One region of the Micromonospora aurantiaca ATCC 27029 genome, then DNA from elsewhere that is predicted to be linked to it. Evidence: predicted binding sites of a transcription regulator. Region 1 holds the regulator's gene; the other holds the start of a gene.
What was found. The regulator HrcA, encoded in region 1, represses chaperone genes, less so after heat shock. The targets are predictions, from matches to a motif close to GGTTNGCACNCTCNNNNNGAGNGTGCNAACC.
Positions count from the first base shown of each region.

Region 2: groES (co-chaperone GroES) is a predicted target of HrcA. The motif match lies at 1,139-1,169, and genes of this name have one in related genera.

Region 1 is NC_014391.1:5,467,163-5,470,571, reverse strand. Features, by position in the region: gene hemW (radical SAM family heme chaperone HemW) at 1-363, shown strand, start outside; gene MICAU_RS33235 (DUF4870 domain-containing protein) at 403-723, opposite strand; gene hrcA (heat-inducible transcriptional repressor HrcA) at 1,246-2,268, shown strand; gene dnaJ (molecular chaperone DnaJ) at 2,342-3,409, shown strand, end outside.
Region 2 is NC_014391.1:6,093,575-6,096,983, reverse strand. Features, by position in the region: gene MICAU_RS27080 (THUMP-like domain-containing protein) at 1-1,047, opposite strand, end outside; gene groES (co-chaperone GroES) at 1,302-1,616, shown strand; gene groL (chaperonin GroEL) at 1,687-3,330, shown strand.

The DNA of each region.
Region 1 (3,409 bases):
TACTGGACCGGCGCCGACTGGTGGGGCCTGGGCCCGGGGGCGCACAGCCACGTCGGCGGCGTGCGGTGGTGGAACGTCAAGCACCCGAGCGCGTACGCGGCCCGGCTGGCCGAGGGCGCCTCGCCCGCGCTGGCCCGGGAGCAGCTCACCCCGGACGAGCAGCACATGGAGGACGTGATGCTGCGGGTGCGGCTCGCCTCCGGGCTGCCGCTGGACGTGCTGGACGAGCCCGGCCGGGCGGGCGCCGAGCGGGCCCGGGACGCCGGGCTGCTCGACGCCGGGGCGTACGCGCGAGGGCTTGTGGTGCTGACGCTGCGCGGCCGGCTGCTGGCCGACGCGGTGGTACGCGACCTGCTGCCGTGACCGGCACCGGCCGGCCGCCCCCTCGGCCGGCCGGCGGTGTCACTTGATGAAGTTGTAGGTCATCGGGTAGCGGTAGAGCACACCCTCGTTGGCCTTGACCCCGCCGATGATTCCGAAGATCAGCGGCACCAGCCAGACCAGCATCGGGACGAAGAACAGGATCCCGCAGGTGATGACCGTGATCACCCAGGCGAGCACGCTGGCGATGGTCCAGGTGATCTGGAAGTTCAGCGCCGCGACCGCGTGGGCGCGGACCGTCGGCGACTGCTGACCGCGGGTCATCATCGCGATCAGCGGGGCGACCCAGCCGAGCAGACCGCCGCCGACGATGACACCCGCGGCGCCACCGAAGTGCGCCACCAGGGCCCACGTCTTCTCGTCGTTGTTGGCGTACGCGGCGGGGCCGTACCCGCCACCGGCGGGGTAGCCGGCGCCGTAGCCGGGCGTGCCGCCCGGCGGAGGGTAACCACCGGGGGCGGGTAGCCGCCCGGAGGCGGATAGTCACCGGGCGGGGGATACCCGCCGGCGCCCGGCGCCCCGGACAGTGGAGCGGTGGGCGGTTCGCTGCCCGGCGACGAGCCGTAGGGCGCCGACGGGTCGGGCTGGGGGCCGGAGTCCCCTGCCCCTGGAGGGCGAGGAGGTTCTGTCATGGTCGCCACGGTAGGGGCACCGGTCAACTCGCACCAGAGCGACACAGACCGACGATGACCGGCTGTTCGGCCCTGGTGGGCGGCGCTGTGTGGTGGGCCGCACCGCAGGTCCGTCGGGCGATCATCGCGCCGGCGGGGGTGCCGACGTAGACTGGCACTCGCTACAGTCGAGTGCCAGCCGCCCGGCGGATGCCGCGTGCCGGCCCGGCCGAGGTGCGTCAGGAGGTGGGGAATGGGTCTCGACGACCGCAAACTCGCCGTGCTGCGCGCGATCGTCGAGGACTACGTCGCCACGCAGGAACCGGTCGGCAGCAAGGCCCTGGTCGAGCGGCACCAGCTCGGCGTCTCGCCGGCCACCGTGCGCAACGACATGGCGGTGCTGGAGGAGGAGGGCTACATCCGGCAGCCGCACACCAGTGCCGGCCGGGTGCCCACCGACCGCGGCTACCGCCTCTTCGTCGACCGGCTGTCCCGGGTCAAGCCGCTCAGCCCGGCCGAGCGCCGGGCGATCGAGCGCTTCCTGGTCGGCGCCGTCGACCTGGACGACGTGGTGCACCGCACGGTCCGGCTGCTCGCCCAGCTCACCCGGCAGGTGGCAGTGGTGCAGTACCCGAGCCTGGCCCGCTCCAAGGTGCGCCACCTGGAGCTGGTGCCGATCTCCACCACCCGGCTCATGGTCGTCATGATCGCCGACACCGGCCGGGTCGAGCAGCGGCTGGTCGAGCTGCCCGCCCCGGTGCCCGCCGACGACGTGACCGACCTGCGCCGGCTGGTGAACGAGAAGCTCGTCGGCAGCCAGCTCGCCGAGACGCCGCCGCTGGTGCAGGCGCTCGTCGAGGAGTCCGCGCCGCATCTGCGCCCGGCCATGACCACGCTCTCCACCGTGCTGCTGGAGACGCTCGTGGAACGGCACGAGGAGCGCCTCGCGCTGGCCGGACAGGCCAACCTCACCCGGGGCGGCCTGCTCGACTTCCAGGGCTCGCTGCGGCCCATCCTGGAAGCGCTCGAAGAAGAGGTCGTGCTGCTCAAGCTGATCGGTGAGACGGAGCCGAGCACCACCCGGGTGCTCATCGGCGACGAGAACGAATTCGACAACCTGCGGGCCGCCTCGGTGGTCAGCACCGGCTACGGACCGGGCAGCACGATCGTCGGTGGACTCGGCGTGCTCGGGCCGACCCGGATGGACTACCCCGGCAATATCGCCATGGTGAGGGCCGTGGCACGCTACGTGGGCGAACTGCTGGCCCAGAACTGACCAGTCAGGGCCGACGGCCGGTTCCGGCCGACGACCGGAGCGACGCGAGACGAACATGAGGACACCTAACGCAGTGGCCAGGGACTACTACGGCATTCTCGGCGTGAGCCGGGACGCCTCCGACGACGAGATCAAGCGCGCCTACCGCAAGCTGGCGCGGCAGTTCCACCCGGACGTCAATCCGGACCCGGAGGCCCAGGAGAAGTTCAAGGACATCAACGCCGCGTACGAGGTCCTCTCGGACGACCGGAAGCGGCAGATCGTCGACCTGGGTGGCGACCCGCTCGCCCCGGGCGGCGGCGGCATGGGCGGTCCCGGCGGCCCGGGCGGCGCCGGTCCGTTCGTCGGCTTCCAGGACATCATGGACGCGTTCTTCGGCGGCGCCGCGGGCGGCAGCCGGGGGCCGCGTCCGCGTACCCGCCCCGGTGCGGACGCGATCCTGCGCCTGGAGCTGGACCTCAACGAGACCGCGTTCGGCGTCGAGGCGCCGATCACCGTCGACACCGCCGTGCTCTGCACCACCTGCTCCGGCGCCGGCACCGCCGCCGGCACCCACCTGGCCACCTGCGAGGCGTGCGGCGGCCGGGGCGAGGTGCAGTCGGTGCAGCGGACGTTCCTCGGCCAGGTGGTCTCCGCCCGGCCGTGCACCGTCTGCCAGGGCTACGGCACCACCATCCCGCACCCCTGCCCGACCTGCGCCGGTGACGGCCGGGTGCGCACCCGCCGCTCACTCACCGTGAAGATCCCGGCCGGGGTCGAGGACGGCATGCGGATCCGCCTGGCCCAGCAGGGTGAGGTCGGGCCGGGTGGCGGCACCGCCGGTGACCTCTACGTCGAGATCCACGAGCGGCCGCACGACGTCTACTCCCGCAAGGGCGACGACCTGCACTGCCGGGTCACCGTGCCGATGACCGCGGCCGCGCTGGGCACCCGGCTGACCATCAAGACGCTGGACAGCGAGGAGACGGTCGACGTCAAGCCCGGCACCCAGCCCGGAAGCACGATGCGGCTGCGCGCCCGGGGCGTACCGCACCTGCGCGGCACCGGCCGGGGCGACCTCTACGTGCACCTGGACGTGCGTACCCCGACCAAGCTCGACGCCGACCAGGAGCGGATGCTGCGCGACTTCGCCAAGACCCGC
Region 2 (3,409 bases), 630 kb from region 1:
CAGCCGCTTCAGCGAGAACGGCAGCACGTCGGTGATCTCCAGGCAGCGGGCGAACGGGGTGGGCCGGGCCTCGTCGGCGTACAGGTAGGCGATCGACGGGTCGGCGAGCGTGGCGTCGAGGTCGGCGGCCAGCTCGGCGACCAGGTGCGCGCGCACCACCGCCGGGTCCGGGTCGTAGAGGAACCGCCGCACCGGTCCCACCGGCGCCTCCTGCGCACCGGTCCCGGTGAGGTGATAGGAAGGGCCCCTTTTACTACCGGAGGCGTTAAGAAGGGGCCCTTCCTTCTCGCGCAGCAGGGTGGCGCGGCGTGGGACCTCGGCCAGCTCGCCGCACCAGAGCGCGGCCTCGACCAGGTCGCCGTCCACGCTCACCCACTCCGCCTCGGCGCCGGCCGGGATCAGCGCGTGGTCCAGCCCGGGCGCCACCTTCACCACTGTGCGCGGCACGCGCGCGGCCAGGCCGGTGACGAAGTCCCACGGCGGCGAGTAGGCGTTCGGGTCGAACACACGCCGCCCGGTGCCGGCCCGCCGCCGGGCCGGATCGCAGAACACGGCGTCGACCCCTGTCGCGTCGAACGCCGTGGCGTCACCGCGTTCGACAGTCACCAGGTCGGTCAGCCCGGCCGCCTCGGCGTTCGCGGCGGCCATCGCGGCGGTCACCGGGTCGGCCTCCACCGCGTACACCCGGATGCCGGCGCGGGCCGCGGCGAGCGCGTCGGCCCCCAGCCCGCACCCCAGGTCGGCCAGCGTGGTCACACCCGCGGCCCGCAGCCGCGCGGCGCGCCGGTCGGCGACCGCGCGGCGGGTGGCCTGCTCCAGCCCGGCCCGGGTGAGGAACATCCCGGCCGCCGCCGCGCCGAACTTGCCGACCGCCCGGCGGCGCAGCTCCGCCTGGGTGAGTGCGGCCGCCGCGAGCCCGCCGGGGATTCCGGCCGAACGCAGCGCGGCCGCCGCCGCCAGCGGGTCGCCGCCGGCCACCCGTTCGGCCGCGGCGAGCGCGGCCGACCCCTCGGGGGTACGCAGCGCGGCGAGCTGGTCGAGATCCACGCGCTCATTCTCCCGGCCCGGTTCCGGCGCGACACGGAGGGCGACGCGTTGGCACTCTCCTTGACGGAGTGCTAGCCGAGGAATAACCTGCGATTAGCACTCTCACCCTGAGGGTGCCAACGCCCGAGCCTCGTGCCCGGGGGTTGAGCGCCAGGCGGACCGGCACCCGCGACGACGGCCCCGCCCGGTGGCATGTGGCAGATTGACGCTGGTCGGCATGCCGGCCGGCAACGACACCAAGTACCCGGGAGGGTATGCCCGTGACTACCGCGACCAAGGTTGCGATCAAGCCGCTCGAGGACCGCATCGTGGTCCAGGCGAACGAGGCCGAGACCACCACCGCCTCGGGCATCGTGATCCCCGACACCGCCAAGGAGAAGCCGCAGGAGGGCACCGTCCTCGCTGTCGGCCCGGGCCGGATCGACGACAAGGGCAACCGCGTGCCGATCGACGTGAAGGTCGGCGACACCGTCCTCTACTCGAAGTACGGCGGCACCGAGGTCAAGTACGCCGGCGAGGAGTACCTGGTGCTCTCCGCCCGCGACGTCCTCGCGGTCATCGAGAAGTAAGCAACCGATCAGTGTCGTTGCCCCGGTCCGGCTCGCCGGGCCGGGGCGACGTCGCTTCGAAGGGATACTGATGGCGAAGATCCTCAGCTTCTCGGACGACGCCCGGCACCTGCTCGAGCACGGTGTCAACGCCCTCGCGGACGCGGTGAAGGTCACCCTCGGCCCGCGCGGGCGCAACGTCGTCCTGGACAAGAAGTTCGGTGCGCCCACGATCACCAACGACGGCGTCACCATCGCCAAGGAGATCGAGCTCACCAACCCGTACGAGAACCTCGGCGCGCAGCTGGTCAAGGAGGTGGCGACCAAGACCAACGACGTCGCCGGCGACGGGACCACCACCGCCACCGTGCTGGCCCAGGCCATGGTCCGCGAGGGCCTGCGCAACGTGGCCGCCGGCACCAACCCGACCGGCCTGAAGCGGGGCATCGACGCGGCGGCCGCCAAGGTCTCCGAGGCGCTGCTCGGCAAGGCCGTCGAGGTCGCCGGCAAGGAGTCGATCGCGCACGTCGCGACCGTCTCCGCGCAGGACGCCGCCATCGGCGACCTGATCGCCGAGGCGATGGAGAAGGTCGGCCGCGACGGCGTCATCACCGTCGAGGAGGGCTCCGCGCTCACCACCGAGCTGGAGGTGACCGAGGGTCTCCAGTTCGACAAGGGCTTCATCTCGCCGAACTTCGTCACCGACCTGGAGGCGCAGGAGGCGGTCCTGGAGGACCCGTACATCCTGATCACCACCCAGAAGATCTCGGCGATCGAGGAGCTGCTGCCGCTGCTGGAGAAGGTTCTCCAGAACAACAAGCCGCTGCTCATCGTCGCTGAGGACGTCGAGGGCCAGGCCCTGTCCACGCTCGTGGTCAACGCGCTGCGCAAGACCGTCAAGGTCTGCGCCGTCAAGGCCCCCGGCTTCGGCGACCGCCGCAAGGCGATGCTCCAGGACATGGCGATCCTGACCGGCGCCGAGCTGGTCGCCCCGGAGCTGGGCTACAAGCTCGACCAGGTCGGCCTGGAGGTGCTCGGCACCGCCCGTCGCGTCGTGGTCGACAAGGAGAACACCACAGTCGTCGACGGTGGCGGGCAGGCCTCCGAGGTCGCCGACCGGGTCGCGCAGATCCGCAAGGAGATCGAGGCCTCCGACTCCGAGTGGGACCGAGAGAAGCTGGCCGAGCGGCTGGCGAAGCTCTCCGGCGGCATCGCCGTGATCAAGGTCGGCGCGGCCACCGAGGTCGAGATGAAGGAGCGCAAGCACCGCATCGAGGACGCCATCGCCGCGACCAAGGCCGCGGTCGAGGAGGGCACGGTCCCGGGTGGCGGTGCCGCCCTGGCCCAGATCCTGCCGGCGCTCGACGACGACCTGGGCTTCACCGGTGACGAGAAGGTCGGCGTCTCGATCGTGCGCAAGGCGCTCGTCGAGCCGCTGCGCTGGATCGCCCAGAACGCCGGCCACGACGGCTACGTGGTGGTGCAGAAGGTCGTCGCCCAGGACTGGGGTCACGGCCTCGACGCCGCCACCGGCGAGTACGTCGACCTGGCCAAGTCCGGCATCATCGACCCGGTGAAGGTGACCCGCAACGCGGTCAGCAACGCCGCCTCGATCGCCGGCCTGCTGCTCACCACCGAGAGCCTCGTGGTGGAGAAGCCGGCCGAGCCGGAGCCGGCCGCCGGTGGCCACGGCCACTCGCACGGTCACGGCCACCAGCACGGCCCGGGCTTCTGACCCGACCGCACGGCCCGACGTCAGGGCACACCGCCGACCCGGTGGTGTGCCCTGACGCGTATGCCCTTACGGAACGCTG